DNA from 2 places in the Streptomyces sp. NPDC012637 genome. Region 2 is predicted to be linked to the other one. Evidence: riboswitches for the same ligand, from Rfam matches in the RefSeq annotation. Region 2 holds a riboswitch; the other holds the start of a gene.
What was found. A riboswitch is a leader RNA that binds a small molecule or an ion and turns the genes downstream of it on or off. The one in region 2 is predicted to bind ZMP and ZTP.
Positions count from the first base shown of each region.

Region 1: it holds a riboswitch for ZMP and ZTP, as region 2 does, so the genes downstream of both, ACFY8W_RS01300 (tetrahydrofolate dehydrogenase/cyclohydrolase catalytic domain-containing protein) here and glyA (serine hydroxymethyltransferase) in region 2, are expected to answer to the same signal.

Region 1 covers NZ_JBIBDS010000001.1:263,720-279,164, forward strand. The annotation lists gene ACFY8W_RS01285 (hypothetical protein) at 1-87, opposite strand, end outside; gene ACFY8W_RS01290 (hypothetical protein) at 119-358, shown strand; gene ACFY8W_RS01295 (hypothetical protein) at 366-1,166, opposite strand; gene ACFY8W_RS01300 (tetrahydrofolate dehydrogenase/cyclohydrolase catalytic domain-containing protein) at 1,389-2,243, opposite strand; ZMP/ZTP riboswitch at 2,273-2,379, opposite strand; gene ACFY8W_RS01305 (GAF domain-containing protein) at 3,047-4,243, shown strand; gene ACFY8W_RS01310 (aldehyde dehydrogenase family protein) at 4,289-5,812, shown strand; gene ACFY8W_RS01315 (hypothetical protein) at 6,492-7,286, opposite strand; gene ACFY8W_RS01320 (helix-turn-helix domain-containing protein) at 7,460-8,302, opposite strand; gene ACFY8W_RS01325 (oxidoreductase) at 8,563-9,495, shown strand; gene ACFY8W_RS01330 (aldo/keto reductase) at 9,556-10,530, shown strand; gene ACFY8W_RS01335 (Tn3 family transposase) at 10,706-11,824, opposite strand; partial or broken gene ACFY8W_RS01340 (aldehyde dehydrogenase family protein) at 12,117-12,248, shown strand; partial or broken gene ACFY8W_RS01345 (dihydropyrimidinase) at 12,752-12,961, opposite strand; gene ACFY8W_RS01350 (alpha/beta fold hydrolase) at 14,083-14,916, shown strand; gene ACFY8W_RS01355 (alpha/beta fold hydrolase) at 14,936-15,445, shown strand, end outside.
Region 2 covers NZ_JBIBDS010000002.1:327,547-342,991, reverse strand. The annotation lists gene ACFY8W_RS09655 (carboxymuconolactone decarboxylase family protein) at 1-320, opposite strand, end outside; gene ACFY8W_RS09650 (aminotransferase class I/II-fold pyridoxal phosphate-dependent enzyme) at 368-1,792, shown strand; gene ACFY8W_RS09645 (hypothetical protein) at 2,207-3,043, opposite strand; gene ACFY8W_RS09640 (hypothetical protein) at 3,179-3,472, shown strand; gene ACFY8W_RS09635 (glutathionylspermidine synthase family protein) at 3,480-4,670, shown strand; gene ACFY8W_RS09630 (polysaccharide deacetylase family protein) at 4,660-5,355, opposite strand; gene rocD (ornithine--oxo-acid transaminase) at 5,807-7,015, opposite strand; ZMP/ZTP riboswitch at 7,124-7,214, shown strand; gene glyA (serine hydroxymethyltransferase) at 7,284-8,573, shown strand; gene ACFY8W_RS09615 (hypothetical protein) at 8,742-9,578, opposite strand; gene ACFY8W_RS09610 (sigma-70 family RNA polymerase sigma factor) at 9,571-10,170, opposite strand; gene trpS (tryptophan--tRNA ligase) at 10,227-11,240, shown strand; gene ACFY8W_RS09600 (2'-5' RNA ligase family protein) at 11,357-11,953, shown strand; gene ACFY8W_RS09595 (decaprenylphospho-beta-D-erythro-pentofuranosid-2-ulose 2-reductase) at 11,999-12,754, opposite strand; gene ACFY8W_RS09590 (FAD-binding protein) at 12,988-14,418, opposite strand; gene ACFY8W_RS09585 (phosphatase PAP2 family protein) at 15,048-15,445, shown strand, end outside.

The DNA.
Region 1 (15,445 bases), on a different contig from region 2:
CGGTGCGCCCAGGGTGAACGGGTCGCTGCCCGCCTCGGCCACGAGGTGCCAGTAGCGGCGCATCCTCGGGTCGCGGTCGGCTGCCACCCAGGACAGCAGGCGGGCACGGAAGGCCGGTGTGTCGCGGGCGCGGCGGGCCGAAGCGTGTACGGCGACGAAGTGGTCGAGTTCGGGGCCCGCGCGAGGCGGCTCGCCCGCGCGGACCAGCGGCCGGGCGTGTGCGCACCTCGTCGTGTCGGGACCGGTGGCGGACCTGATGCTGGTGGTGTCCGGGCGGGCGGCACCGGAGGGCGACCGGCTGTCGGTGACGGGTGACCGCGCCCTGCTGCACCACTGGCTGGCGCGCACCGCGCTCTAGCGGCGGGTCACTGCAGCGGCGCGGTGAGTCTGGCCGACCCGGTGGGGGCGGCCAGGCTGCAGGCGACGGTGGTCTCGCCGAGCAGGTAGCTGGTGCGGTACGGGTACTGGACGAAGGTGGACCAGCGGGTCCCGAGCGGCTGTCCCACGGCCTTGATCCGCAGTGGCTCCCGGCACAGGGCGGCGGCCGCGTCCCGTACGGCGCCGTCGTCGGCGTACGTGCCGGTGAGGCGGAGCCGGGCGACGAGTTCGGCGTCGTGCGGCGTGCCGCAGGTCCGGCGGACGACGGTGCCGGGCGCGTCGCGGTCGATGTCGAAGCAGTCGCCGACGCGCAGTCCGTCGTACAGGCTGGGGACGGGGGCCGGTGGCGTACGCCGCGTGGCGTCGCCGCGCGGCCGGGGGCTCGTGGTGCCGGAGGCGGTCGGGGCGGCGGCCGGCGGGTGCGGGGCGGTCGGTTCGCGCCGGTCGCGGTCGGCCGTGCGCCGAGTGGTGGGGCGCTTCGACTGTGCGGGCAGCGGTGACCTGCTCTCGCCCTGGGCGGCGGGCCGCTGTCCGGGTGCTCCGGACGCCGTGTCGGAGGGAGCTCCGGCGGACGGGCCGGAGGTGGTGCCCGCGGACAGGCCGGCGCCCGGCACGGCCGGGGCGGAGGGCATGGCGTTCGGCCCGCCGTCGCCGGCGCCGCCGCGGGCCGTGACGGCGAAGGACAGGGCGAGGATCGCGGCGAGCGCGGCGACGGGCAGGACGACGACGCCCGGCCGTCTCGGTGGCCGGGCGTCGCGGGACGGGGATTCCGCCGGCGGGTGGAGCATGGGAACCAGGGTCACCCGCCGTCGGTCATGTCGCGAGCGATACCGGTGAGTTGGGCCTCGCTCGTACAGAACCGTGACAATCCCGCGGCTCGTACGAGTGCGGGTTCCGGGACCGGTTCCGCGGCGCGTACGGGCGCGGGATCCGCGGCCGGTCCCGCGGCGCGTACGCGTTCGGGTTCCACGGTCGTCCGCATTCCCTGACGCTCCCGGTCCCGCTCGTGCCTACAGACCGAGCTGACGCTCGGCCGCGTCGACGGTCTGGGCGAGGAGGACGGCGATGGTCATGGGGCCGACGCCGCCGGGGACGGGCGTGATGAGAGAGGCGCGCTCGGCGGCGCTGTCGAAGTCGACGTCGCCGACGTTGCCCGGGTTGTAGCCCGCGTCGATCACGACGGCGCCGGGCTTGATGTCCTCGCCCTTGATGAAGTTCGGCTTGCCGACGGCGGCGACCAGGACGTCGGCCTCGCGGACGGCCGCGGACAGGTCGGTGGTGCGGGAGTGGCAGTAGGTGACGGTCGCGTCGCGGCCGAGGAGCAGCAGGCCGGCCGGCTTGCCGAGGATGGCGCTGCGGCCGACGACCACGGCGCGCTTGCCGGTGAGGTCGACGTCGTACGCGTCGAGCAGCCGCATGATGCCGCCGGGCGTGCAGGAGACGAAGCCGGGCAGACCGAAGCCCATGGCGGCGAAGGAGGCCATCGTGACGCCGTCGACGTCCTTCTCCGGGGCGATGGCCTCGAAGGCGGCGCGCTCGTCGATGTGCGGGCCGACCGGGTGCTGGAGCAGGATGCCGTGCACCTCGGGGTCCTCGGAGAGCGCGGTGATCGTCGCCACGAGCTCCTCGGTCGTCGTCTCGGCGGGCAGCTCGACGTGCTTGGAGCGGATTCCGGCCTTCGCGCAGCGGTTCTGCTTCATCTTCACGTACGTCACGGAGGCGGGGTCGGCGCCGACGAGGACGGTCGCGAGGCAGGGCGTGGTGCCGGTGCGGCGGGTGATCTCGGCGGCGCGCGCGGCGGTCTCCTCGACCGTGCGGCGGGCGAGCGCGGTGCCGTCCATGAGGCGTGCGGTGCTGGTGGACATGGGCCACTCCTGAGCGTCGTCGATGACCGGTTGATCGCCCAGGCGCACGGCAGCGGCACGGTCGCGCGGGGTGTGCGCGTCCGCCGGGCCGCTCCCTGGTGGTGATCCACCTCTAGCGCCAGTCACGGCCCGGGCCCCACTCTACGTGACGGTCACGGGGCGGGTAACCGGTCAGGTCGCATATGCGTGCCCGTCCGGGCGCTTGTCGGCGGGCCGTGCGCGCACCACGATGACGTCCACGACGGCGTCCACGAAGGCGGAGAGCGCGGACGAGGGCGGACGAGGCGGGCGAGCCCGCCGGGGAGGCCGAGTTGAGCGATGCGTTGGCGGCGACGGCGGGCGCCGCAGGGACGCCTGGGACGGCGGCGGCCGTGCGGCGGGCGCACGAGGAGTTCACCGCGGCAGCGGCGCTGCCGGCAGCGCAGTCCGAAACGGGCGGGCAGGGCCGGTGGTCCGGGGAGGCAGGAGCAGCAGGGGCAGGAACAGCCCGGGCCGGGACAGCCCGGGCCGGGATGTCTGGGGCCGGAACCTCTGGGGCCAAGACAGCCACGGCCGGGGACTTCGAGGTGCCGGAAAGATCGGAACGGCCCGCGCGGCCCGCACGGTCGGAAGGGCCCGGACAGTCGGAAAGGTCCGGCAGGTCAAGAGAGCCCGGCGGGCCGGGAGGGCCCGGGGCGTCTGCAGGGTCCGGGCGATCCGACAGCTCCGGCCGATCCGGAAGCTCCGAACCATCCGGCAGCTCCGGGCTAACCGGCAGCTCCGGGCTGGGGCCGCGCGGCGGCGCCCGAGACGCGCTCCCGCCGGTGCCCCCGCCCGTCCGGCCGTTGGTCGCCGAGTCCTGGCGGCGTTCCGCGCGGGCACTCGTGAGCCCGGACGGCGCGGCACCGGTCGAACTGGACGAGGAGGAACTCGCGGGGCAGCGGGAGGCCCATCCGCTCGCTGCGGCGATGCCGATGATCCGGGAGCTGATGGGGGCTTACGCGCGGGACGGGGAGCATCTGCTCGCGGTGTGCGACGCAGGCGGGCGGATGTTGTGGGTGGAGGGCCATCCTGGAACGCTGCGGAAGGCCCGCGCGATGAACTTCGTGGCCGGTTCCCGCTGGTCGGAGACGGCGGCCGGGACGAACGCGCCGGGCACCGCAATCGCCGTCGACCGGCCGGTGCAGGTCTGTGCCGCCGAGCACTTCCGGCGGCCGGTGCAGCGCTGGACGTGCGCCGCGGCGCCGGTGCACGACCCGCACAACGGGCGGCTGCTCGGGGCGGTCGACATCACGGGCGGTGACGGGCTCGCGCATCCGCACAGCCTGGCGTTCGTGCAGGCGGTGGCGCGGGCCGCCGAGTCGCAGCTCGCGCTGGTCTCCCCCGCCGCGGCGCCCGGCAGGCCGCGGCTCTCGGCCCTCGGCCGCGACGAGGCGCTGCTGCACACGGCGGGACGGCGGCTGCGACTGAGCCGGCGGCACAGCGAGATCCTGGTGGTCCTCGCGCACCGGCCGGAGGGCGTGGGCGGCGACGAGTTGCTGACGCTGCTGTACGAGGACGAGTCGGTCACGCCGGTCACCCTGCGGGCGGAGCTGTCACGGCTGCGCGGGCTGCTCGGCCCCGAGCTGCTGGCGTCCCGACCGTACCGGCTGACGGCGGCGGTGGACGCGGACTTCGCGACGGTGGACCGGCGGCTCTCCTCGGGTGCCGTGGCGACGGCGCTCGCGGACTACGCGGGGCCGCTGCTGCCCGGTTCGCGGGCGCCCGGGGTCGTACGGCTGAGGGAGCGGCTCGCGGGGCGACTGCGGGCGGCGCTGGTGGACCGGGGCGATCCGGGACTGCTCGCCGACTGGGCGTACAGCACGTGGGGCGAGGACGACGTGACGGTGTGGCGGGCGCTCGCCTCGGCCGTGCCGGTCGCTCAGGCCCCGGCGGTCCGGGCCCGGCTGGAGGCGCTGGACGCCGAACTGGGCGTGGGTGCAACGGGGTTGCAACGTCAGGCCGCGCACCATCGGCGGTGAACGCCGGCCAGGGACGGCCGGCGCGGTCCGAGGGAGGCCCTGCCCATGACCCGTTACGCCGCACCCGGCACCGAGGGTTCGCTCATGTCGTACGCGAGCCGCTACGACCACTGGATCGGCGGTGAGTACGTCGCCCCGGCACGCGGGCGGTACTTCCAGAACCCGAGCCCGGTCGACGGCCGTCCGTTCGCGGAGGTGGCCCGTGGCACGGCGGAGGACGTGGAGCGCGCGCTCGACGCGGCACACGCGGCGGCGCCGGCCTGGGGCCGCACGGCGCCGGCGGAGCGCGCCGGGGTCCTGCTGCGGATCGCGGACCGGATGGAGGCCTCGCTGGAGGCGCTGGCGGTCGCCGAGAGCTGGGAGAACGGCAAGCCGGTACGCGAGACGCTGGCCGCCGACATCCCGCTCGCCATCGACCACTTCCGCTACTTCGCGGGCGCCCTGCGCGCCCAGGAGGGTGCGCTCAGCGAGATCGACGAGGACACCGTCGCGTACCACTTCCACGAGCCTCTGGGTGTGGTGGCGCAGATCATCCCGTGGAACTTCCCGATCCTGATGGCCGTCTGGAAGCTGGCGCCGGCGCTGGCGGCGGGCAACGCGGTCGTCCTGAAGCCGGCCGAACAGACCCCGGTCTCCGTCCACTTCTGGATGAGCCTGGTGGCCGACCTGCTGCCGCCCGGGGTGGTCAACATCGTCAACGGCTTCGGCGAGGAGGCCGGCAAGCCGCTCGCCTCCTCGCCGCGGGTCGCGAAGATCGCCTTCACGGGCGAGACGACGACGGGCCGGCTGATCATGGGGTACGCGGCGCAGAACCTGAAGCCGGTCACCCTGGAGCTGGGCGGCAAGTCGCCGAACATCTTCTTCGACGACGTGTCGGCGGCGGACGACGACTTCCGCGACAAGGCTCTCGAAGGCTTCACGATGTTCGCCCTCAACCAGGGCGAGGTCTGCACCTGCCCCTCCCGCGCCCTCGTCCAGCGCGGCCACTACCACGACTTCCTGGAGGCGGCGATCGCCCGCACGGAGGCCATCGTCCCCGGCCACCCGCTGGACACCGACACCATGATCGGCGCCCAGGCCTCCGCCGACCAGCTCGGCAAGATCCTCTCCTATCTGGAGATCGGCCAGCAGGAGGGCGCCAAGATCCTGACGGGCGGTCAGCGCGTGGAGCACGGAGGCGACCTGGCGGGTGGCTTCTACGTCCAGCCCACGATCTTCGAGGGCGACAACCGCATGCGGGTCTTCCAGGAGGAGATCTTCGGCCCCGTCGTCGCCGTCACGTCCTTCACCGACTTCGACGACGCCGTCCGCACGGCCAACGACACCCTCTACGGCCTCGGCGCCGGCGTCTGGACCCGCGACACCACCACGGCCTACCGCGCGGGCCGCGCGATCCAGGCGGGCCGGGTCTGGACGAACTGTTACCACGCGTATCCGGCGCACAGTGCTTTCGGAGGCTACAAGCAGTCGGGCATCGGCCGAGAGACCCACAAGATGATGCTGGAGCACTACCAGCAGACGAAGAATCTGCTGGTGTCGTACTCGCCGAAGAAGCTCGGCTTCTTCTAGGGGCACAAAAAGAGGCGCCTGACCTGGGCTTTCGCCCGTCAGGCGCCTCGCCCCGGCTGACGCGGCCCCACTCCTCCATGGACTGCTCGATGAGGCGGTTGGCCTGCTCCCGGACGCCGTCCAGGAACGTGGCGCAGTGACGGAACAGGACCTCGATGCTCTGGCCCGCGCGGCGAGCGCATTCGGCCGGGTCAAGCCCGGAGTACCACCAGAACGAGATGCCTGCGTGCCGGAGATCGTAGGGCCGCTTGGCCGGCTCGGAAGAAGCGAGCGCCATGCGTGTCAGTACGTACTCCCCCATGCCCGCGCCTACGTCATGCCATAGGCCGCCGGGTCCACGTAGTTGCCAGCTCGGTTCCGGAACAGACGACCGTCCGGTGCCACGCCGACGAAGAACGCCTCCCCATGAGGGCCGCGCCCGCGCTGCTGAGCAACTGCCACAAGCAGTCGGGCAACCTGGGCCGGATTGGGAACGGCAGCCAGGCCAGCCCCCTCGTTGACCTCCGGAAGAGGGTGTCGACCTCGGGGCGTCGAAGCCCTCGTCGGCGAGCTTGTCGATGGCCAGCAGTAGCCAGTGCGTTGGTCGTCTCGTCAGCGAGCTGGTCGCGGCCTTGGGCACGCTCGACCGGCGCGGGACTGTGACGTTGCGCGGACACCAGGTGAGGCGGCATGACCTTCGTCAACGGGTTGCGAGCCGTGTCTGCGCTGCGTACGCGATGCGGAGCGCACGGCGGGTCAGACGGACCAGGTAGGCGGGCGGTGGGTCCTGCCCGATGACGGCAAGGACGTGGTCGTGGTGGAGGGAGAGCAGGACGGCACGGCCGAGCCGGTGCAGGGTGCGGGGCAGCCAGCGGTGGTTGAACTGGCGGACGAGGGCTTCGGCGCTGCGTCGTCCGGCGGGGGTTGGGCGGTACCACTGGGGGGATTGTTCGTAGTCGCGGAGAGCCTGCTGCATGCCGGTCCAGGTGGTGGGCAGGTCGCGGATGTTCATACGGGCGCCGATGGCGCGCCAGTGCTGGACCTGAGCGGCTTTCTCCCTGTCGGTAAAGGCGTTGATGTCGGCGAGGGCGAGGATCTCGTCGAACAGAAGAGTGAACAGTGCGATGCCGTGAACGTACGTTTCTTGGGAGAAGGGGTAGCTGCGGGCGTAGTGCACGTGCATGCGCTGGACCCGGTCGATCGAGGCGGCGGCCTGCGGGCTTGCCGCACCGTGCCGGATCCAGTGCTGGAAGTAGGCGATCGTGTCGTCGGCGCGGGCTTGTCCGCTGCGGTGGATCTTTCCGGTGCCGGCGCGGTCGACGGCGGCTGCCCCCTCGACCTCGCCGACGATCCGCATGAGGCCCAGGGTGTAGAGCAGGTGACTGGTGAAGGCTGCTCCGACCGGCGGGGTCATCCGGCGAGCGATGCCGCGCATGATGTGCGCGTCATCTTCTGCGCTCTCGTGCCGCTGGTCGGGCTCCTGTGGTTGTGACACGGGATCCTCCTGCTCAGGTGATCAAGGGCGGGTCGGGTGGCGGCCGCCGAGGCTGACGGACGCTCCTGCTCGCGGGTGCGATGGAGTCCGAACCGCCGCCTTGGGCGCATTCCGGGCCCCCGTCGGCGCACGTACGGGGCCTGGGCGGGTTGGGCTGGGCTGGGCGGGTGGTGTCAGGTGGTGAAGGTCTGGTGGCCGAGGACGCGGAGGAATTCCAGGCGTTCGGCGGCGTCGGTGCCGGGCTGGGGCCGGTAGAGGAAGAGGCGGTTGCCGGTGCTGGGGCTCAGGACGACGTCGCACTGCAGGTCGAGACGGCCGACGTGCGGGTGGAGGAGGGTCTTGCGGGCGGAGCGGACGGTGGCGACCTCGCCCAGTTCCCAGATGGCGGAGAACTCCTCGCTGCGCTCGAGCAGGTCGTTGACGAGTTGCTCGCCCGCCGGGTGGGGGCCGTGGCGGAAGACGGCCGCGCGCAGGTCGGCAACGATGACGCGGCCGAGTGATGCGTGGTCCTCCTGCGGGTACAAACTGCGGCCTCTGGGGTGAGTGAACCAGAGCCAGGCGCCGTTGCCCTCCCGGCCCGGACGGTTGGCCAGCGGTCCCAGCAGGGCGACGGCCGCGGCGTTCTGCACGATCACCGTGCCGAGCTCGTCGACAATCTGCGCGGGGGTGTCGGTGAGGGCGTCGACGATGTGCATCAGCCCGGGGTCGGCGTAGCCGTCGGCAGCGTGGTGTTGTGGGGGCTGGTAGCCGGCGACGGCGTAGAGGTGGTCGCGTTCGTCGGTGGACAGGCGCAGGGCGCGGGCGAGGGCGCCGATCAGGGCTTCGGAGGGGTTGACTCCGCGCGCCTGTTCGAGGCGTTCGTAGTAGTCGGTGGAGATGTTCGCCAGCATGGCCACTTCCTCGCGGCGCAGGCCGGGGGTGCGGCGCCGTCCGCCGGGGACGAGACCGACGTCGGCGGGGCGCAGGGCCTCGCGGCGGGCGCGCAGGAAGCGGCCCAGCTCTCGGCGGTCGGTCATGTTCAGTGCTCCCTGGCGGTACGGCGGGCACTGCGAGCAGATCGGGGCGGGGCCGGCTCGCAGTCGCTGACATCACCAGCTTGGTACGTCCGCCTCCGGTTATCCACGTACTGCCGGACCGACGATAAACGCACCGTGGATACCTCTTCGTGCCTGCAGCAGGCTGGGAGACAGCGGCTGGGAGACCCCCTCCCGGGCCGGTGTTTTCGCACGTAGACGGCGCTTTGCAGCCGTCGAGCACTGCTGAGGAGCTTCATCCCATGACCAAATGGACCAGCGCCCGCGTTCCCGGCCAGAAGGGCCGGACGGCTGTCGTGACCGGGGCCAACAGCGGTCTGGGTTTCCAGACGGCCCGCGAGCTGGCCCGCCACGGCGCCCACGTCGTGATGACCGCCCGGGACCGTAGTCGCGGCATCGCCGCCGTGGAGCGGCTCCTGGCCGAGCAGCCGCGGGCGAGCGTCGAGCTGCGCCTGCTGGACCTGTCCGACCTGGGCTCGGTGACCGCCTTCGCACAGGAGATCCTCGACGACGGCCTTCCGGTGGACGTCCTGGTGAACAACGCGGGCGTCATGTGGCCCCCGCACCGGCTCACGCCGCAGGGCTACGAGCTGCAGTTCGCCACCAACCACCTCGGCCACTTCGCGCTCACCGGCCTGCTGCTTGGCCGTCTGGACAAGTCCGCCGCCCAGGGCCGCGACGCCCGCGTGGTGACGGTCAGCTCCGTCGAGCACCGCGGCGGCACCATCTTCTTCGACGACCTGCACGGCGAACGCGGCTACGCCCCGCGCGCCTACTACTCCCAGTCCAAGCTCGCCAACACCCTGTTCGGCCTGGAACTCGACCGGCGGCTGCGCGCAGCCGGATCGACGGTGACCAGCGTCCTGGCCCATCCGGGCTACGCCAGCACCAACCTGCAGTCCAGCGGCCCGACCGGCTTCCTGCGGTTCTTCTTCTCCAAGATCGCCAATCCGCTGATGGCCCAGCCCGTCGAGAAGGGAGCCTGGAACCAGCTCTACGCGGCCACCGCACCCGGGGTGAAGGGCGGCCAGTTCATCGGCCCGGACGGCTTCGGCGAGTACCGGGGCCACCCCGCCGTCGTCCAGCCCGACAAGGCCGCCCAGGACCTGGACGTCGCCCGTCGACTGTGGTCGGTCTCCGAGCAGCTCACCCAGGTCCACTACCCCTCCCACTGACCACTGCCCGACACCATCACGTCAATCGACGAAGACATCCGGAAGGCACCACGGATGACCATGCACACGCGTGTCCTCGGCCGCCAGGGCCTGACCACTTCCGCCCTGGGGCTGGGCACGATGGGGATGACGATGTTCTACGGCCCCAGCAACCGCGAGGAGAACATCACCACCATCCGCCGCGCGTTCGACCTGGGGGTGACTCTGTTCGACACCGCCGAGGTCTACGGCGGCGGCACCGGATCGAACGAGCGGCTGCTCGGTGAGGCCGTCAAGGGCTTCCGCGACGAGGTGGTGCTGGCCACCAAGTTCGGCTACGACCTCGCCAACCCCGGCGGTCTCAACAGCCGGCCCGACAACATCCGCAAGGTCGCCGACAACAGCCTGCGCTACCTCGGCACCGATCACATCGACGTCCTCTACCAGCACCGCGTCGACCCGGACGTGCCGATCGAGGAGGTCGCCGGGACGGTGAAGGAGCTGATCGATGCGGGCAAGGTCCGCTACTTGGGTCTGTCCGAGGCCGGCCCCGAGACCATCCGCCGCGCCCACGCCGTGCAGCCGGTCTCGGTCCTGCAGACCGAGTACTCCGTCTTCGAGCGGCACGTCGAGGACACCGTCCTGCCGGTCGTGCGCGAGCTCGGGATCGGGTTCGTGCCTTATGCGCCGCTGGGACGCAGGTTCCTCACCGGAGCGATGAAGCCGGCCGGCCAATACACCGCGGACGACTGGCGCCGCCTCGACCCGCGCTGGCAGGGCGAGAACTTCGACGCGAACGTCCAAGCCGTCGCCGCCCTCACCGAGCTCGCCGCTTCCGAGGGAATCACCACCGCCCAGCTCGCCCTTGCCTGGCTGCTCGCGCAGGGCGACGACATCGCCCCCATCCCCGGCACGCGCAGCCCCGAACGCCTGGCGGAGAACATCGGCGCCACCGGCGTCACGCTCACCGGCCACGACCTCGCCCGGATCAAGGAGATCCTGCCGAACGGCGCCTTCGGCGACCGCTACGCGGCCCCCTTCATGCCCAAGGGCTGACACGACCCCGACCCGCCTACGGTGCGTCCGGTGGGTCATCCATGGCCCACCGGACAGCCTCTGATCGCAGCGCACCGCGACAAGCACCGCCTGCGGGTCGGCCTCAAGCCCGTACCGTGCGATCTGCTTCCGCGCCTGTTCGAGCGTGGGTGCAGCGCCGGGGTTCGCATCCTCGTCACTCATGGGAAGTCATATGGCGGCTAACTATCTGCCAGTCAAGTCGCCGAGAGCGTCGCAGCCGCAGACTCCGGACGGCTCCGCCCCGACTACAGCCCGCCGCGCCCGGGGGCCTCACCGCAGACCTGGCCGTCGCCCTGAACGAGCGTGACGTGCCCGGTCGTCTGCGGTACGCGGCCGACATTTGCGCGGGGCTGTCCTTCGGCACCCGTACGGGAGGGCGCCAGACCCCGCGCCCCCCGGTCAGCGATCCGGCCGCCCATCGGCGACGCCGCAGGTACGGGCCTCCACGGATGCCGACCCCGTCGCCCCGTACGCGGCCGAACGGGTTGCTTGTGCCTCGGGCGCAGTGCGGGAGCCGGGCACCATGGGCGACGCGGCGGAGAGGTCGAGGTGGGAGTTCATATCCAGCTCGAACCGGCCGTAGGGGTTCACGTGGGTCCAGAACAACGGGGAGGGCCCGCCGGTCGGCGTCGGTGAGCCGCTTCTGCCACTTCTCCTCGCTCAGGATGTCCTGGACGAGCAGGGTGTCGGCATGCACCAGCGCGGACTGGAGCAGGTGCAGGGCGAGCATGGAGATCTCCTGGGCCTCCTTGTCGGAGCCGGTCAGGTCGCCGTCCTTGCCGTGGAACAGGCCGTGGTCGGCAGAGTTCCAGTTCTCCACGACCTGGAGCCCGTCGTCGATCTCGCGGCGCAGCTCGGCGTCGGCGAGGTAGTCGCAGATGAACGCCGTACGCACCGCCCGCCCGAGTTCCTCGATCGCCCGGTAGGTGGAATGCTTGGGCCCGCCGTGGATGAAGCGCCGCAGGACCTGCTCGGCCTCGGCGGTGCCCAGGCACAGGACGGTGGTGTACTTCACGATCTGGTCGTACTGCCGGCCGATCAGGTCCCAGTCGATCGTCTTGGTCGACAGCACCGGCGCCAGATTCGACCACTTCTCGTCCTCCCCGGCCGCCGGCCGGTGCAGGCGCGCCGAGCCGACGTTCTTCAGCCTGGGCAGCAGGTTGAAGCCGAGCATGTGGGCGAAGGTGAACCCGACGATGGAGGTGCCGTGCGTGTCGGGGTACTGCCGGTCGATCTCCACGTCCGTGCAGTGCCGCAGCACGCCCTCGATCATCGCGGCGACCTCGGAGGCCGAGCGGGACTTGAGCTGGCTTTGTCCACCCCCGCCCGTGGTGCCCAGCTCCAGCGCCGTGTCGAAGCGGGTCAGGGTCTCGCCCCCGCCAGACGGAGTGGCGGTAAAGACCCGGTGGTCACTCCTCCTCGCCCTCAGTTAGGTGCTCCATAAGTCGCTCCAGGGTCTCCCCTGAGAGGACTGGAGCCCGTTGCAACCAGTGATCAAGCCACTCTGCGTCCGTCATCACGCCTTGTCAGCCGCCTTCCACTCCTACGGAATGTCATCAAACTCCGCGCACAGTGCTTTTGGAGGCTATAAGCAGTCGGGCATCGGCCGCGAGACCCACAAGATGATGCTGGAGCACTACCAGCAGACCAAGAACCTGCTGGTCAGCTACTCGCCGAAGAAGCTCGGCTTCTTCTGAGTCGATCCCCACGGGCGACGAGCTCTTCTCACACTTGATCACCCAGTGCGGTAACTGGCCTCCGCACAGGCGGCTTCAGCTGCGCATGCGCTCGGCCCATGAACACACACGCCTCCAGCCGGACCGTAGGAATGAGCTTCTTCGCCTCACCAAAAGAAGCAGGCGAGCTGGACGGCTGCAGGTGGGGGCAGCGGATCCGGAAGACGGGGTACCAGCCTCCTGCTCGACGTCCAGGCGTTCGCCAGGTTGTCGGCGTGGCTGCGCTGATTGAACCGTAGCCGTTCCGGCCCTTGAGCACGCGGTGAGCCTGTCCGCGACCATGGCGAAGTGCTCGCCGTACTCGGCGGCATGGTCGGCGCTGCTCGCGGGGGTTGGCGCGGACCGCGGGTGAGGCGTCGGCCGTTGCATAAGGGGGCGGCGACGCAGATGGCGAGGGCGTCGGGGTCGCGGCCGGCGTCCTCGGCGACCTGACGGACGGCATACATCGCCCAGTGGGTGGTCTACGCATACAGGAGGGCGTTGCGGACCTCGTCGTTATAGCGGGCATCGTTCTCGCCGCGGCCCAACGCTTGTTCCACGGGGACGTCGCCGGCGATGCGCCTCTCGGAGTACATCCTGATCAGTCCGCCGGTGCCTGCAGCGACGTGCATGGCCCACAGGATCCGCCCGTCGTCCGGATAGAAGACGCCCGGGTAGGCCATGAAGGGGTTGAATTCGTTGAAATACCCCCTGGGTGCCGCGTAGCCGCCATAGCCCGTTGGGAGTTCTTCTCCGTCGTCGAGATGCACTTCACGTGGTGCGTCATCGGAAAGGCGTGCGGCTTGAGCCAGTCCAGGAAACGTGCAGGTCAGCGGCGATTTCGAGGGCGAAATCCAGCCTTCCGGAGCCTCTGATGCGTCATACGTGCGTCACCACCACGGCGATGCGCCAGACGGGCGCGGCCCCCCGACTGGGGACCTGCCCGCAGGCTGCGCAGCGGAAGGCCGTGCTGCTTGGCCCGTGCGAGTTGCCACTCTCCCGAACGTCCATGGGAAGCGCCCTGACCGGCAGCGCCAGATCAGCGGGGCACAGGGTGGTGATAGGAGTCGCGGGCGCGGGGAGAAGCAGTAGGTACCCGGCCACTGCAATGGTGGACCCACCACCGTCCTCCCACGGCTCGACCTCGTGCGTTACGGAAGCCGACTCACACGTCATGACCCACGCCAGTGCTCCGACGGCCATATTGGAGTCATGCCCGCCGGCCCACAACACACCCCCCACCCACGCAGACTAAACACCTACTCCATCCGTGAACGTTGCCTGCCGAGCTAACCGCACCACTGCACCTCCTCGGCGTGCCCGTTAAGCTTCAATTCCTCGATCGGAAGCACCATCTCCGCATCATGACGCTGCTCACTGCACAACGAGGGCGACGCATAGATGCACGGTCGGTAGACCGCAGCACAACTACGTGGGGGAAGTGCCGACAAGATACGCCGAAGGACCCGCCCCCATGACGTCCCGCGGAATTCACCGCAAGCCAGTTCACCCCACCACGGGCCGCCTCGCATGGCTGCGCCGGGCAGCCCGACCCGCCGGAGCGAAGCCGCGATTGTTGGGGGCGGGGACGACTTCACACTCAAGCGCGGACACATCTGCGGCACCGCCCTGATCGCCTTCCCTCTCTCCTCATCGGCGATCCAGAGCACCATGGCGACGATCCGGTCCGGCGGGGCCGACGCACGACCGGCGGCGCGGCGCATCAGCTGATCATCTCCTCGGTCAAGACACCATGGTCGTAACACGTGAGGGCTTCCTCTTGACACGACTGCTTATCGGCAACAGTGTATCCATTATGGATATCTGGTCCGAGCCCCAGTCCGACTCCCGGTTCGTCGAGGTGGACGGCCTGCGGATCCACTACAAGCGCGCTGGGCACGGCCCGGCACTCGTACTGCTGCACGGCAGTGCCTCGTCCCTGCAGCACTTCGACCCCGTGACGGACCTGCTGTCGGATGCGTTCGACGTCATCCGTCCCGACCTGCCGGCGTTCGGTCTGACGGGCCCGCGCACGGACCGTGACTACCGCGTCCCGGCGTACGCCGCGACGGTGGCGGGCTTCCTGGAGGCGCTGGGCGTGCCGCGCTACGCGGTGGCCGGCAATTCCCTGGGCGGCAACATCGCCTGGAACGTCGCGCTGGATCATCCGGAGCGGCTGACCGGCCTGGTGCTGGTCAACGCCACCGGCTACCCGGAGAAGACCGTGCCCGCGGGGATGCGCCTGGCGCGCAACCCGCTGGTGCGGCCCCTGCTGAGGCGGGTGATGCCGCGCGGGGCGATCGAACGCAGCCTGCGCGAGGCCGTCGGGCCGCATGCGCGGATCGTGGACGACGCCATGGTGGACCGCGCCCATCAGCTCATGAGCCGCCCCGGTAACCGCTCGGCCTTCGTCGACTTCTGCAACACCGACCAGCCGGACCGCAGCGCACAGATCCCCCGCATCACGGTCCCCACGCTGGTGCTGCGCAGCGCGGCCATCGACGGCCAGCATTTCACCCGCGACATCCCCGGCGCCCAAGAGCTCGTCCACCCCCACGGCGGACATCTGCTGCCGGAGGAGGAACCGCAGTGGGTCGCGGACGCGATCGCGACGTTCCTCGGCTCCAGCGCCGACACCCCCGCGAACTGACGGCAAGGAGGCCCGTTCCATGAAGTACTTCGTCGCCCCGGGCGAGGACCGCAAGCTCACCGCCGACTCGCGCAAGGCGCTGCGCGGAAGTTTCGTCGAGCTGTCCGACGGTGTCACCCACTACGAGCTGACGGGGCCCGCGGACGGGGACGTGGTCCTCATGGCGGGTGGTCTGACCATCCCGCTGTTCTACTGGGACGGCCTCGTCGCCGAGCTGCACGCCCGCGGACTGCGGACCCTGACCTGCAGCGCCTACGGCCGCGGCTACTCCGACCGGGTGCGGGCACGGTACGACGAGACGCTATTCACCCGGCAGCTGGCCGAGCTGACGGACCGGCTCGGCCTGACGGCACGGCCCCTGCACCTGGTCGGCACCTCCATGGGCGCCCTCGTCGCCATGACGTACGCCGCTCAGTACCGCTCGCGGGTATCCACGCTCACCATCGTCGGGCCCGCCGGGCTCGCGAAACCGCAACTGACCTCCCCCGACCGGCTGCTGCGCAGCGATGTGCTGGCCAGAGTGGTCGCC
Region 2 (15,445 bases):
CGCTCGGTGTAGAAGTGCCGCGACTCCCGCCAGGCGGACAGCTGCACGATCCGCTGGACGCTCTCCCCGGCCGCGAGCGCGTCCTTGGTGTGCATGTCCAGGCAGAAGGCGCAGTTGTTGATCTGCGAGGCGCGGATCTTGACCAGCTCGTACAGCGTCGGGTCCACGTGCTTCGACGCCGCGATCTCCAGGCCGATCATGGCCTTGTAGAACGCGGGGTGCCGCTCGGCGAAGGGGAGCCGGGGCGGGTGCTCGGAGGCGAGGGCGGCCTGCGCCGGGGCCTGGGTCGTCCCGGCCGTACTGGTCGTGGTGGTGGTCATGTCGACGACCGTACGGTCGGGATGGCGCCCGGGTATGGTCCATTCCCATGGCGGATGACTGGGCCACTTTCGGCGCCGACCTACACCTGGAGCTGCGCGGGCAGGGCCTGCGCGACGGACTGATGGACGCGCTGCGGGAGGCCGTGCGCAGCGGGCGGCTGGCGGCCGGGACCCGGCTGCCGTCCTCGCGGTCGCTCGCCGTCGACCTGGGCGTGGCCCGCAACACCGTCGCCGACGCGTACGCGGAGCTGGTCGCCGAGGGCTGGCTGACCGCACGTCAGGGCTCCGGGACCCGGGTGGCCCCGCGCTCGACGCCCCGGCCCGCGGCGCGCCGTGCGGCCCCGTCGGGCGGTGCCGCCGCCGTCACGCCCGCGGCCGGGAAGCCCGCGTACAGCCTGCGGCCCGGCACTCCCGACCTCGGCTCCTTCCCGTGCGCCGAGTGGCTCAGGGCGGCCCGCAAGGCGCTCACGGCCGCGCCGCACGAGGCCTTCGGCTACGGCGATCCGCGCGGCCGGACCGAACTGCGCACGGTGCTCGCCGAGTACCTGGCGCGGGCGCGTGGCGTCCACGCACGGCCCGAACGGATCGTGGTCTGCTCGGGGTTCGTGCACGGCCTGATGCTGATGGGCCAGGTGATGCGGGGCCGCGGGGTGAGCGCGGTGGCCGTGGAGTCGTACGGCCTCGACGTCCACTGGGACATGCTCGGCCGCGAGGGCATCCGGATGCCGGCCCTGCCCTTCGACGAACGGGGCACCCGGACCGAGGAGTTGGGGGCGGGCGAACTGGGCGAGGTGGGCGGGGTCCTGATGACGCCCGCCCACCAGTTCCCGACGGGCGGTGCACTCCGGCCGGACCGGCGGGCGGCGGCCGTCGACTGGGCGCGGGCCTCCGGCGGGCTGATCCTGGAGGACGACTACGACGGGGAGTTCCGCTACGACCGCCAGCCCGTCGGAGCCCTCCAGGGACTCGACCCGGAGCGGGTCGTCTACCTCGGCACCGCGAGCAAGTCCCTCGCCCCGGGCCTGCGGCTCGCGTGGATGGTGCTGCCGGAACACCTGGTCGACGAGGTGGCGGCGGCGAAGGGCGGGGTCGACTGGATGTCGGGCGTCACGGACCAGCTGACCTTCGCCGAGTTCCTCGCCTCCGGCGCGTACGACCGGCACGTCCGGGCGATGCGGCTGCGCTACCGGCGGCGGCGCGACCAGTTGGTGGCGGCGGTGGCCGCATCCTCGCCCGAGACCCGGGTGAGCGGCATCGCGGCCGGGCTCCACGCAGTCCTCGAACTCCCGGAGGGAACCGAGGAGTCGGTGGTCCGCGCCGCGGCCTTCCAGGGACTCGCCCTGATGGGCGTCAACCGCTTCCGGCACTCCGCCGTCCCCCGCACCCGCGACGCCCTCGTCGTCGGCTACGGCACGCCCACGGACAGCGCGTGGTCGGGCGCACTGGCCGCGTTGTGCCGGGTGCTGCCGTAGGGCCCGGGTCGCGGGGCCGCGCGAGCCGGTGGTCGGTCGACGGGGGCAGCCACGTGCCGGGTGCTGTCGTGGGGCCGTGCGCGTGGGCCGGCGGCCGACGGGGAGCCCGGCGTGCCGGGTGCTGCCGTGGGGCCCGGGTCGCGGGGCCGCGCGAGCCGGTGGTCGGTCGACGGGGGCAGCCACGTGCCGGGTGCTGTCGTGGGGCCGTGCGCGTGGGCCGGCGGCCGACGGGGAGCCCGGCGTGCCGGGTGCTGCCGTGGGGCCCGGCCTCGCAGCCCGGGCCGACCGGCGCCGACGGGGACCACAACGTGCTCCGGTGCCGCCGCAGGGGCCGGCCCGTGGCCCGCGCGGGCCGTTTGCCGACCGGGGCCGCCGCGCCGCGCGGCGGCCCGTAGGCGAACCGGCCGCGGACCCTCAGGCCTTGAGCGCCGCGTCCGCCTCCTCCCGTGCCGGGGCCTCGCCGAAACGGGCCAGGGTCAGCGAGCCCGCGACCGCGACGGCGAAGCCGAGCAGGGCGAGCCAGCCGAGGCCCTCGCGGGTGCGGTCGCCGAGCCAGACGACGCCCACCACCGCGGGGCCGATGGTCTCGCCGAGGACCAGGCCGGCGGTCGCGGTGGTGACCGAGCCGCGCTGGAGGGCGGAGGTGTAGAGCAGGAAGGCGCTGCCGCCGCCGACGAGGAGGGCGTAGAAGGCGGGGTCGGCCAGGTCGACCGAGTCGATCAGCCGGACGGCGACCTCGACCACGCCGAAGCCGACACCGCCCGCGAGGCCGAGGGTCAGGGCCCGCGGCCGTTCCGGGAGCCGGCCGGCCGCCGCCCCGACGAGCAGTACCCCGAAGGCCGCGGCGAGCAGCCCCCACTCCAGCACGGCGCCGGGGCTCTCGTGGCCCTCCCGGCCGGCGGCGAGCGCCAGCATCGCGAGTCCGAGGCACACCACCGCGACCGCCGTCCACTCGATGCGGCTGAGCCGCACCTTCAGCATGTGGGAGGCGATCACCGCCGTGACGGCGAGGCTGGCCGCGAGGGAGGCCCCGACCGCGTAGATCGGCAGGGTCCGCAGCGCGACGATCTGGAGCACGAAACCGAGTCCGTCCAAGCCGAGCCCGGCCACGTACCGCCACTGCCGCAGCGCACGCCACAGCAGCGCCACGTCGACCCCGCTGCCCGTGCCGGGCTCGGCGGCCCTGGCGCCGAGCGCCTGGAAGACCGAGGCGGCCCCGAAGCAGACGGCCGATCCGAGTGCGCACATCATCCCAAGGAGCACGAAAGGGACTCTAGTGCGACGGGGATCGGTCGGCTGTTCACGCCGGGCCTACACTGTGCGATCGCAACCGGGCGCGGCGTCCGCACCGCCCGGACAACAGGGGAGACAGGGGAGGACAGGGTCATGCGCAGACTGAGGTCGACCACGGTGGTACTCGGTGGGGTGGGCATGCTCGCCGTGACACTCACCGCCTGCTCCTCGGAGCCCGACCGGCGCTGCGTCGACCCGGTGACGTACAAGGAGCTGCCGGACTACAAGTGTGACGGCGACGGCAGCAGCGGGAGCAGCAGCAGCTCGAACGGCCGCTACTACTACGGCGGCTCGTCCAGCAACGGCACGGTCAGCGGCGGCAGCTTCGACAAGTCCGCGGTCGACAGCGGCGGCTTCGGCGGCCACCACTCCTCCTCCGGCGGCTGATCCGGCCGTGGAGCGCCACACCATCGAGCCCCGCCCCGGCTGGCAGCAGACCGTCGAGGAGCAGGGCCTGATCTACCCCCTGACCCGCTACCCCGACGGCTCGCTTCGCCCCTACTGGGACGAGAGCGCCTACTACTCCTTCAACCTGCCCGAGGTCGAGGCGCTGGAGGAGGTCGTCGAGGAGCTGCACGCCATGTGCCTGGAGGCGGCGGCGCACATCGTCGAGAAGGACCGTTTCGCTGAGCTCGGCATCACCGATCCCCGCCTCGTCGCCCGGGTCGCCGAGTCCTGGCGCCGCCGGGCCGAACTCCCCACCGTCTACGCCCGCTTCGACCTGCGCTACGACGGTACGGGCCCGGCCAAGATGCTGGAGTACAACGCCGACACCCCCACCTCCCTGGTGGAGGCCGCGAGCCCGCAGTGGTTCTGGATGGAGGAGCGCTTCCCGGGCGCCGACCAGTGGAACTCGCTCCACGAGCGGCTCGTCGACGCCTGGAAGCGGCAGGCCCACCTGCTGCCGCCCGGCAGCCCGGTCCACTTCGTCCACTCCGACGGCGACGAGCTCGGCGAGGACCTGATGACGGTCGCGTACCTGCGCGAGACGGCCCAGCAGGCCGGGCTCGCCACGGAGGCGCTCTCGGTCGAGCGGATCGGCTGGGACCGGATCTCCGGACGCTTCGTCGACGACCGGCTCCGCTTCATCCGCGCCTGCTTCAAGCTCTACCCGTGGGAGTGGCTCACCACGGACCGCTTCGGCCCGTACGTCCTCGACACCCTCGACAACGGCGGCGGCACCGGCACCACCTGCTGGATCGAGCCGGCGTGGAAGATGCTGCTCTCCAACAAGGCCCTCCTCGCGATCCTCTGGGAGCTCCACCCGGGCCACCCGAACCTGCTGCCCGCCTACCTCGACGGCCCGCGGGAACTCGCCGCCGCCGGCGGACCCGGCTACGTCTCCAAGCCGCTGCTCGGCCGCGAGGGCGCGGGAGTGACCCTGCACGAGCCTGGCGCGGAGCCGGTGCTGCGCGACGAGCCCTGCGTCTACCAGGAACTGGCCCCGCTGCCCGACTTCGACGGCAACCGCGTGGTGCTCGGCGCGTGGACCGTCGGCGACGAGTCGGCGGGGCTCGGGATCCGGGAGTCGGCGGGACCGGTCACGGACGAGTACGCCCGCTTCGTCCCGCACGTCATTCTGTGACGTAGTCCCTCAAGGGCGCGGGCTCCAGACCGGCCGCCTCGGCCGCGTCCAGGACGCGGCGGAGGTCCTGCTCGACGGTCCCGTTGAAGTGCAGGAGCACGATGTCGCCCGCCTTCAGCCGGGGCATCGGGACGGGATCGGCACCCCAGGTGGTCAGGTCGTACGTCCACGTCACCAGGGCCTTCGCCCCGCAGGCGCGCGCGGTCGTCCGGGTCGTCGCGTCGTACGCGCCGTACGGCGGGCGCAGCAGCCGCGGCCCGTCCCCGAACTCGGCGAGGTGCGCCTCGCGCGCCCCGCAGACCTCGGCCTTCTGCCCGGCGGCGTCGAGCGCGGTGAGGTCCGGGTGGCCGACGGTGTGGTTCTCGACCCGGGAGCGGCCCTGGTCGAGCAGGCCGTGGAAGTAGCCGGAGTCGTACGAGTACGCGCCCGGCAGCAGGAACAGCGAGGCGGGCACCCTGCGGTCGAGCAGCAGCTTCGCGGCGCCCGGGTCGTGGTTCCAGCCGTCGTCAAGGGTGATGAAGACGACCGGGTCGGCAGTCTCGACACGGGAGACGACCGGCACGGGCTCGGGCCACGCGGCCCGCGGGGCGGCATGCGCGGAGCCGGAGAACGCGCCGAGCAGGGCGAAGGGGACGAGTGCGGCGAGCGCACCGCGCAGGGCACGGCGCAGACGGGGTCTCGACATGGCCGCAACATTGGCCTAGACCAACTGCCGTGTCAACGGGTGGAGTTGACCACGAACCGGACCCCGGGGATCCAGCGCCGGCCCCGTCGGCCGTCGACCGTCGACCGCCGACCGACGACCGACGACCGACGGGGGAGGGGCCGGGGCCGGAGGGCGGAGGCGTCCGGAAGTGGGGGCGGCGTCCGGCTGTGGTGGCGTCGGGACGTGACGGCGTCGGGGCGTGGCGGCGTCCGGACGTGACGGTGTCCGGACGTGACGGTGTTTGGGCGTGGCGGCGCCCGGGCGTGGTGGACGTGACGACGCCCGGGCGTGGTGGACGTGGTGGCGTCCGGGCGTGGCGGCGTCCTCCATGAGCGAGGCACCGCGGAGGACGCGGCCCGGGCGCTCCCCCTCCGGAGGCCGCGTCCTCCCCGTCGGAGCTCCTAGCCCCTAGCTCCTGGCCCCTACGGGATCACTCCTCCGTCAGCACCGCCCGCAACTGCTCGAGTCCCCAGTCCAGATCCTCCTTGGAGATCACCAGCGGCGGAGCGATCCGGATCGTGGACCCGTGGGTGTCCTTCACCAGCACGCCCCGCTCCATCAGCCGCTCCGAGATCTGCCGGCCCGTGCCCTTCGAGGGCGCGATGTCGACGCCCGCCCACAGGCCCCGCCCGCGCACCTCCTCCACCGCGCCGCCGCCCACCAGCAGCTTCAGTTCCGCGTGCAGGTGCTCGCCCAGCTCCGCCGCCCGCTGCTGGTACTCGCCCGTCCGCAGCATCGCGATCACCTCCAGGGCCACCGCACAGGCCAGCGGATTGCCGCCGAACGTCGAGCCGTGCTCGCCCGGCCGGAACACCCCGAGGACGTCCCGGTCGGCGACCACCGCCGACACCGGCACCACGCCGCCGCCCAGCGCCTTGCCGAGGATGTAGACGTCGGGCACCACGTCCTCGTGCTCGCACGCGAAGGTCCTGCCCGTTCGGCCGAGGCCCGACTGGATCTCGTCCGCCATGAACAGCACGTTCCGCCGTGCCGTCAGCTCCCGCACCCCGCGCAGATAGCCGGGCGGCGGGACGAGGACACCCGCCTCGCCCTGGATCGGCTCCAGGAGCACGGCCACCGTGTTCTCCGTGACCGCCGTCTCCAGTGCCGTCAGGTCGCCGTACGGCACGATCTCGAAGCCCGGCGTGTACGGGCCGTAGTGGTCGCGCGCCTCGTGGTCCGTGGAGAAGCTGACGATCGTCGTCGTCCGGCCGTGGAAGTTGTTCGCCGCGACCACGATCTTCGCGTGCCCGTCCGGCACGCCCTTCACCTCGTAGCCCCACTTCCGCGCGGTCTTCACCGCCGTCTCCACGGCCTCCGCGCCCGTGTTCATCGGCAGCACCATCTCCTTGCCGCACAGCTCGGCGAGGCGCGTGCAGAACTCCCCGAACCGGTCGTGGTGGAAGGCCCGCGAGGTGAGCGTCACCCGCTCCAGCTGCGCCCGCGCGGCGTCGAGCAGACGCCGGTTGCCATGACCGAAGTTGAGAGCCGAGTAGCCGGCGAGCATGTCGAGGAAGCGGCGCCCCTCGACATCGGTCATCCACGCCCCCTCGGCGGAGGCGACGACCAGGGGCAGCGGGTGGTAGTTGTGGGCGCTGTGCGCGTCCGCGGCAGCGATCTCGTCTTGCGTCTTCGACACGGGATCTCCGTTCGTCCTGCGGCTGGGGCGGGTGTGGCTCCCTTTTCTTATCGTCGCTCACATGCCGGACCGGGAAACCTGCCGTGACGGCGCGCCCGCTAGTCTGGAAACACGCACGGCGACTGGCGTACGGGGAAACGACCCCGGGGGAGCCGTGCGCGGCAGACCACACGAGGTGCCGCTCGCCTGGGCATCACGGAACCGTCAGGTCCCGTGTGGCGCCGTGCGGCACCCGCACCGGGACCTCCTGCCCGGAGGAACGAACGCCATGAACCTTCCCGCCCAGCACGCCGAACTCCCCGGCCACCACCCGGCCCTCTCCGCCGCCGACCCCGAGCTCGCCGCCCTCGTCGGCGCCGAGGAGCGGCTCCAGGCCGAGACGCTGCGGCTCATCCCGAGCGAGAACTACGTCTCCGCCGCCGTCCTCGAGGCCTCCGGCACCGTCCTGCAGAACAAGTACAGCGAGGGCTACCCGGGCCGTCGCTACTACGAGGGCCAGCAGAACATCGACCAGGTCGAGAGCCTGGCCATCGAGCGCGCCAAGGCCCTCTTCGGCGTCGACCACGCCAACGTCCAGCCCTACTCCGGCTCCCCGGCCAACCTCGCCGTCTACCTCGCCTTCGCCGAGCCCGGCGACACCGTGATGGGCATGGCCCTGCCCATGGGCGGCCACCTCACCCACGGCTGGGGCGTCTCCGCCACCGGCACCTGGTTCCGCGGCGTCCAGTACGGCGTACGCCAGGACACCGGGCTCATCGACTTCGACCAGGTCCGCGAACTCGCCCTCGCCGAACGCCCGAAGGTCATCTTCTGCGGCGGCACCGCGCTGCCCCGCACCATCGACTTCGCCGCCTTCGGCGAGATCGCCCGCGAGGCCGGCGCCGTGCTCGTCGCCGATGTCGCCCACATCGCCGGCCTGATCGCCGGCGGCGCCCACCCGTCGCCCGTCCCGCACGTGGACGTGATCTCCACGACCACCCACAAGACCCTCCGCGGCCCGCGCGGCGCCATGCTGATGTCCCGCGAACAGCACGCCAAGGCCCTCGACAAGGCCGTCTTCCCCGGTCTCCAGGGCGGCCCGCACAACCAGACCACCGCCGCCATCGCCGTCGCCCTGCGCGAGGCGGCCCAGCCCTCCTTCCGCGACTACGCCCACGCCGTCGTCGCCAACGCCAAGGCCCTCGCCGAGGCCCTGCTCGCCCGCGGCTTCGACCTGGTCTCCGGCGGCACCGACAACCACCTGATCCTCATGGACCTCACCCCCAAGGAGGTCCCCGGCAAGGTCGCCGCGAAGGCCCTCGACCGGGCGGGGATCGTCGTCAACTACAACACCGTTCCCTACGACCCCCGAAAGCCCTTCGACCCCTCCGGCGTCCGCATCGGCACCCCCTCCCTCACCTCCCGCGGCCTGGACGTCTCCCACATGCCCCAGGTCGCCGACTGGATCGACCGCGGTGTCACCGCCGCCGGCAAGGGCGACGAGGAGGCCCTCGCCGTGGTCCGCGCGGAGGTCGCCGAGCTGATGGCCGCCTTCCCGGCCCCCGGCCTCCCCGTCTGAACCCGGCCTCCCGACCGGACCGGGCCTCCCGACCGGACTGGGCCTCCCGGTCTGGACCCGGCCCTCCCGACCTGACCGGGGCTTTCCATCGGACCGGGCCCTCCCGGCCCGACCCGGGCCTCCCGACCTGACCCTGGCCTCCCGGCGGCCGGCCTCGGCCACCGGCCCCTACCGGGCGGACGCTGCGATCCGTATCGCCTCCGCCCGGTCGGCCACTCCCTCCAGGCGGAGGGTGAGCGTGCCCCCGCTCCTCGTCCACAGCAGCGTGGGGCCCGCCGGGCGGACCGAGGGGGCCCAGCCGGAGCCGGAGGAGTCCGTCATGGGGAAGGTCAGCAGGTGCGGCCGGGCGAACCAGTACGCCTCCGCGCCGTCCGGCAGTGCCACCCACTCCGGCGGCACCCGCACCTGCTTGCCGAAGCCGACGTCGAGCCGCGCCGGGAACTCGTCCAGCCGGACCGCGCCGCCCTCCGCCGTCCGCCAGCACAGGCCGACCACGCCCCGCGGCGGGACGCCCGTCACCGTCACCGCGTCCGGCTCCCCGAGCGCCCCGGGTATCAGCGGCGTGAAGCCCGCCCTGCGCCCCGCCTCCGCGAGCGGCACCGGATCCGGGCAGCCCGGCACCCCGGCCGCCGAGCCGGGCGCCGGCGGCGCCCCCGGCTCGTACCGCACCGCGACCCCGCCGAAGCCGAGCCACTCCACGACCGTGGCCCGCACCGGAGGGGTGAGCACCACGACCATGAGCAGCCCCGAGAACGAGGCCACCAGCGCCCTCCACCAACGGCGCAGCCATCCCCACCGGCCTGGCGGCGGCGCGGGCGGCGGCACCGGTGTCGGCACCCGCTCGGCCAGGAGCTGGGCCAGCACCCGTTCGGCCATCGTCGGCCCGTCCACGTCGGGCACCCTCAGCGCCCGTCCGAGCTCCCGCAGCTCCTCCTCCAGGTCCGTCTCCAGGTCCTCCGCCAAGCCCTTCCCCAGGTCCTCCAGGCCCTTCTCCGGGTCAGCCATGCTCCTCACCTCCCTTCAGCGCCGTCCCCAGCCTCTTCAGCGCCCGGCTCAGCCGGGACTTCACCGTCCCGCGCGGCCAGCCGAGCGCCTCGGCCGTCTCCGCCTCGTCCAGCTCCAGCAGATAGCGGTGCACCACCACCGCGCGCTGCTCCTCGCCCAGCGCGTCGAGCGCCGCGAGCAGCCGTCTGCGCCGCTCGTCCTCCTCCAGCGCCACCGCCGGGTCCGCGCCCTCCGGTATCAGCGGCTCGCCCGCGAGCAGCTCCGCCTCCCGCCCGGCCACCGCCCGCTGCCGACCCGCCGAGCGCAGTGTGTTCCTCGTCTCATTGGCCACGATGGTGAGCAGCCACGGCCGGAACGCCGCCCCGTCCCTGAAGGCGCCCAGCGAGCGATACGCCTTGAAGAACGCCTGCTGCACCACGTCCTCGGCGTCCGCGCCCGCCCCGCAGGCCACCGCGGCCCGCAGCGCGACCCCGGTGTGGGCGCGGACCAGCTCCGCGTACGCCTCCGGCTCTCCGGCGCGCACCCGTGCGATCACGGCCCCCTCGTCGACGACGACTCGGCCCCCCTCCCGGGTCCCCTCCCTCGTCCTCACATCTCTGATACACCGGCAGTCCGGGATCGGTTCCCACACCTGAGAGAATGATGAGCATGGCCTCTGATCGACCTCGTGTGCTCTCCGGAATCCAGCCCACCGCAGGCTCGTTCCACCTCGGCAACTACCTCGGCGCCGTCCGTCAGTGGGTCGCGCTGCAGGAGTCCCACGACGCCTTCTACATGGTCGTGGACCTGCACGCGATCACGGTCCCGCAGGACCCGGCCGAGCTGCGCGCCAACACCCGGCTCGCCGCCGCCCAGCTGCTCGCCGCCGGCCTCGACCCGGAGCGCTGCACCCTCTTCGTCCAGAGCCACGTGCCCGAGCACGCCCAGCTCGGCTGGGTCATGAACTGCCTCACCGGCTTCGGCGAGGCCTCCCGCATGACCCAGTTCAAGGACAAGTCCGCGAAGCAGGGCGCCGACCGCGCCACCGTCGGCCTCTTCACGTACCCGATCCTCCAGGTCGCCGACATCCTGCTGTACCAGGCCCACCAGGTCCCGGTCGGCGAGGACCAGCGCCAGCACATCGAGCTGACCCGCGACCTCGCGGAGCGCTTCAACGGCCGCTTCGGAGAGACCTTCACGATCCCGGCGCCGTACATCCTCAAGGAGACGGCCAAGATCTACGACCTGCAGGACCCGTCGGTCAAGATGAGCAAGTCGGCGTCCACCCCCAAGGGTCTGATCAACCTCCTCGACGAGCCGAAGACCACCGCGAAGAAGGTCAAGAGCGCGGTCACCGACACCGACACGGTCATCCGCTTCGACCCGGAGAACAAGGCCGGCGTCTCCAACCTGCTCACCATCCTGTCCGTGCTCACCGACACGTCGGTCGCCGACCTGGAGAAGAGCTACGAGGGCAAGATGTACGGCGCCCTGAAGACCGACCTGGCCGAGGTCATGGTGGACTTCGTCACGCCGTTCCGGACCCGCACCCAGGAGTACCTGGACGACCCGGAGACGTTGGACTCCGTGCTGGCCAAGGGCGCGGAGAAGGCCCGTGCGGTCGCCGCCGAGACGCTGGCGCAGACCTACGAGCGGATCGGTTTCCTGCCCGCCAAGCACTGAGCCGGGCACCGAGTCCGAGGACTCTGGCCGAAACGGTGGTGCAGGCCGCACACTGGCGCTGCACCACCACACACATTTCCACGCACGACGGACGACGGACGACGGAGGAGAACGACGTGGGGACCGTAACGCTCGGCGTTTCGATCGCGGTCCCGGAGCCTCACGGCAGCCTGCTCCAGGAGCGGCGCGCGGGCTTCGGGGATCCCGCCGCGCACGGCATCCCGACCCACGTCACCCTGCTCCCGCCGACCGAGGTGGACGAGGAGCGACTGCCGGAGATCGAGGCGCACCTCGCCGGCATCGCCGCGCTCAGCGACCCCTTCACCATGCGACTCGACGGCACCGGCACCTTCCGGCCGCTCTCCCCGGTCGTCTTCGTGAAGCTCGTCGAGGGCGCCGCCGGCTGCGACCGGCTCCAGCAGCGGATCCGCGACGCGGCCGGCCCCGTCCCGCGCGAGCTGCAGTTCCCGTACCACCCGCACGTCACCGTCGCCCACGGCATCGCCGAGGAGGCGATGGACCGCGCCTTCGAGGAGCTCTCCGGCTACGAGGCGCGGTGGACCTGCCGGTCCTTCGCGCTGTACGAGCAGGGTGCGGACGAGGTGTGGCGCAAGCTGTGCGACTACGAGTTCGGCAGCGGCCGGACCATCATGGCGGTACCGGCGCAGGGCAGCAGCCCGGTCGACGCGCCGGCCACCTCGCCGGCGGTCTGAGCCGGGACCCCGACCCGCGCCCGCACGCAGACCCCGCCGGCGGGGTCATACCGGCAGGCGCCGGAACAGCGGTCGCGGCACGTGCCGCAGCGCCGACATCACCACGCGCAGCGCGCCCGGCACCCACACCGTCTCCGAGCGGCGCCGCAGCCCCAGCTCGATCGCCGTCGCGACGGCCTCCGGCGTGGTCGCGAGCGGCGCCTCCTCGCGGCCCGCGGTCATCCGGGTGCGGACGAACCCGGGCCTGACCACCATCACGTGCACGCCCGTGCCGTGCATCGCGTCCCCGAGCCCCTGCGCGAAGGCGTCGAGACCGGCCTTCGACGAGCCGTAGATGAAGTTCGCCCGCCGGGCCCGCTCGCCGGCCACCGACGACAGCACCACCAGCGAGCCGTGGCCCTGGGCCTGCAGGGCCTGGGCACAGACCAGACCGGCCGAGACGGCGCCGGTGTAGTTCGTCTGGGCGACCCGTACGGCAGCGAGCGGGTCGGACTCGTCGCGCACCTGGTCACCGAGGACGCCGAAGGCGAGCAGCACCATGTCGACGTCGCCCTCGGTGAAGATCTTGCCGAGCCGTTCCTCGTGCGACTCGGTGTCCAGCGCGTCGAACGGGACGGTGCGCACGTCCGCGCCGAGCGCGCGCAGCGAGTCCGCCGCGGCGGTGAGGGCGGGCGAGGGCCGGCCGGCCAGCCACACCGTACGGGTACGGCGGGTGATCAGCCGACGAGCGGTGGCGAGGCCGATCTCGGAGGTGCCGCCGAGAACGAGCAGGGACTGGGGTGCGCCGAAGGCGTCCTTCATGGCGTTCAGCCTCCAGGGAGGGAGCGGGACGGGGGAGGGAGGGAGCGGGACGGGGGAGGGAGGAGCGGGACTGGGGAGGGGGGAGCCGGACGGGGGTGGAGGCACAGAACGGGCGGGGCGGAAGAGAGCGAGGGAGGGACAGGAGAGGGAGAGGTGGGGAGGGACAGGAGAGGCGGGGAGGGACGGCGGGGGGCGACCGGGGGCAGAGGGCGAGTCGGCGGGGACGACCGGGATCAGAGGTCGAGTCGGCGGGCGAGGTCCGACATGAACACCGAGTGCGGGTCGAGGGCGGCGCGCAGCTCGCGGAAGTCGGCGAGCCTCGGGTACATCGCCGCGAGCAGCTCGGGCCGCAGCCGCGAGTCCTTGGCGAGGTAGACCCGCCCGCCGGCCGCGACGACCTCCTCGTCCAGCTCGTCGAGGAAGGCGCCGAGACCGCTGAGTGAGGCCGGGATGTCGAGCGCCAGGGTCCAGCCGGGCAGCGGGAAGGAGAGCCAGCCGGGATCGGCCTCGCCGAAGCGCTTGAGGACGGCGAGGAAGGACGGACACCCTCGGGTCGCGATCCGCCGCACGACCCGGCGCAGCGTCTCCTCCTGCCCGTCCCCGACGACGAACTGGTACTGCACGAAGCCGCCGCGCCCGTAGACCCGGTTCCAGTGCGGCACCCCGTCGAGCGGATGGAAGAAGGAGGAGAGCCGCTGGAGCCGGCCCGTGGAGCGGCGCGGCGCCTTGCGGTACCAGAGCTCGTTGAACAGGCCGACCGTGGTCCGGCCGAGCAGCCCCTCGGGGACGTACGCGGGCGCGGGGGGCAGCTGCCCGGGCCGGAAGTCCAGGGGCGCGCGGCGGGCGCGCCGGGCGCGTACCGGCAGCGCGTCGTACGGGGCGTGGTCGCCGCGGGTGAGGACGGCGCGGCCGGTCGAGGCGCCGCGCGCGAGCAGGTCGATCCATGCGACGGAGTAGCGGTAGCGGTGGTCCGTGGCGGTCAGCCGGGCCATCAGGTCGTCGAGGTCGGTGGCCCGTTCGGTGTCGACGGACATCAGCGACGTCTCGACGGGCAGCAGCCGGAGCGTGACGGAGAGGATCACACCGGTCAGACCCATGCCGCCGGCGGTGGCGTCGAAGAGCGGGGTGCCGGGGGCGACGGTGTGGACCCTGCCGTCGGCCGTGAGCAGGTCGAGGGAGACGACGTGACGGGAGAAGGAGCCGGAGACGTGGTGGTTCTTGCCGTGGATGTCGGCGCCGACGGCGCCGCCGACGGTGACGTAGCGGGTGCCGGGGGTGACCGGCACGAACCAGCCGAGCGGCAGCAGCACCTCCATCAGGTGGTGCAGGCTCACCCCGGCGTCGCAGACCACGAGCCCGGCCTCGGCGTCGACGGCGCGGATCCGGGCGAGCGCGGTCATGTCGAGCACGGACCCGCCGGCGTTCTGGGCGGCGTCCCCGTAGGCCCGGCCGAGGCCGCGCGCGATAGACCCGCGGGCGCCGCACGCACGGACGGCGGCCGCGGCCTCGTCGTACGTACGCGGGCGGATCACGCGCGCGTGGGTGGGGGCGGTGCGGCCCCAGCCGGTGAGGGTGTCGATGTCGATGTCGATGTCGACGTCGGTGTCGAGGGCGGAGTCGACGTGGGTGTCGACGCCCGTCTCGAAGTCGGTCTCGGCTGCCATGGAGCGACCGTATAGCCGGGAGTGTCGCTTATGCCGGGATTGGTGGGCGGTTCGTCGAAATGGGTGATTAAACGAGTGTCAGGAAAGCGTGCCGTGCCGAAGGCCGCTTCCGGGCGTCAGAGTCGCCCGTGGTTGACGGCGCACCGGGGAGGCGGGCGAGAGACATGCGAAACGGGGAGTGGGCCGCACCCGGGGCCACCGGCGCCGGGACGGACCCCTGCGGGGACCTGGCGCGGACCGTGCCCCGGGGCGTTCCCGAGGCCACCGACCTGGCGCGGACCGCGTCTTGGGGCGTACGCCAGGCCACTGACCTGACGCGATCCGCGTCCTGGACCGTGCCTAAGGTCACTGACCTGGTGCGGTCCGAGTCTTCGGGTGTGCCCAAGGCCGCCGATCCGGCGCGGACCGCTCCCCGGGGAGTGCCCGAGGCCACCGACTCGGTGCGGTCCGCTCCCCGGGGTGTGCCCGAGGCCGCCGATCCGGCGCGGTCCGCTCCCCGGGGAGTGCCCGAGGCCACCGACTCGGTGCGGTCCGCTCCCCGGGGTGTGCCCAAGGCCGCCGATCCGGCGCGGTCCGCTCCCCGGGGAGTGCCCGAGGCCACCGACTCGGTGCGATCCGCGCCCCGGGGCGTGCCCGAGGTCGCCGACCCGGCACAGTCCGCATCCTGGCTCCCGCGCGGGGGCGCTGCCGACCGGCGCGTGCTGGCCGTGGTGCGCGGCGCCGGGCGGTGGCCCGCCGTGGCCGGGCTCGCCCGCGGCCTCTCGTACAGCGGCGAGCACGCCGCACTCTGGCTCGCCGCCGGAGCCACCGCCGCCGCGCTCGACCCGGCGCGCCGGGCGGCCTGGCTGCGCGGCTCCGCCCTGGTCGGGGCAGCACACCTGGCCAGCATGGGCGTCAAGCGGGTGGTACGGCGCCCCAGGCCGCGCCCCGAGCGGTACGCGCCGCTGGTCCGCACCGCCGGGCGGCACTCCTTCCCCAGCTCGCACGCGAGCTCGGCCGCCGCAGCGGCCGTCGCCTTCACCGCCCT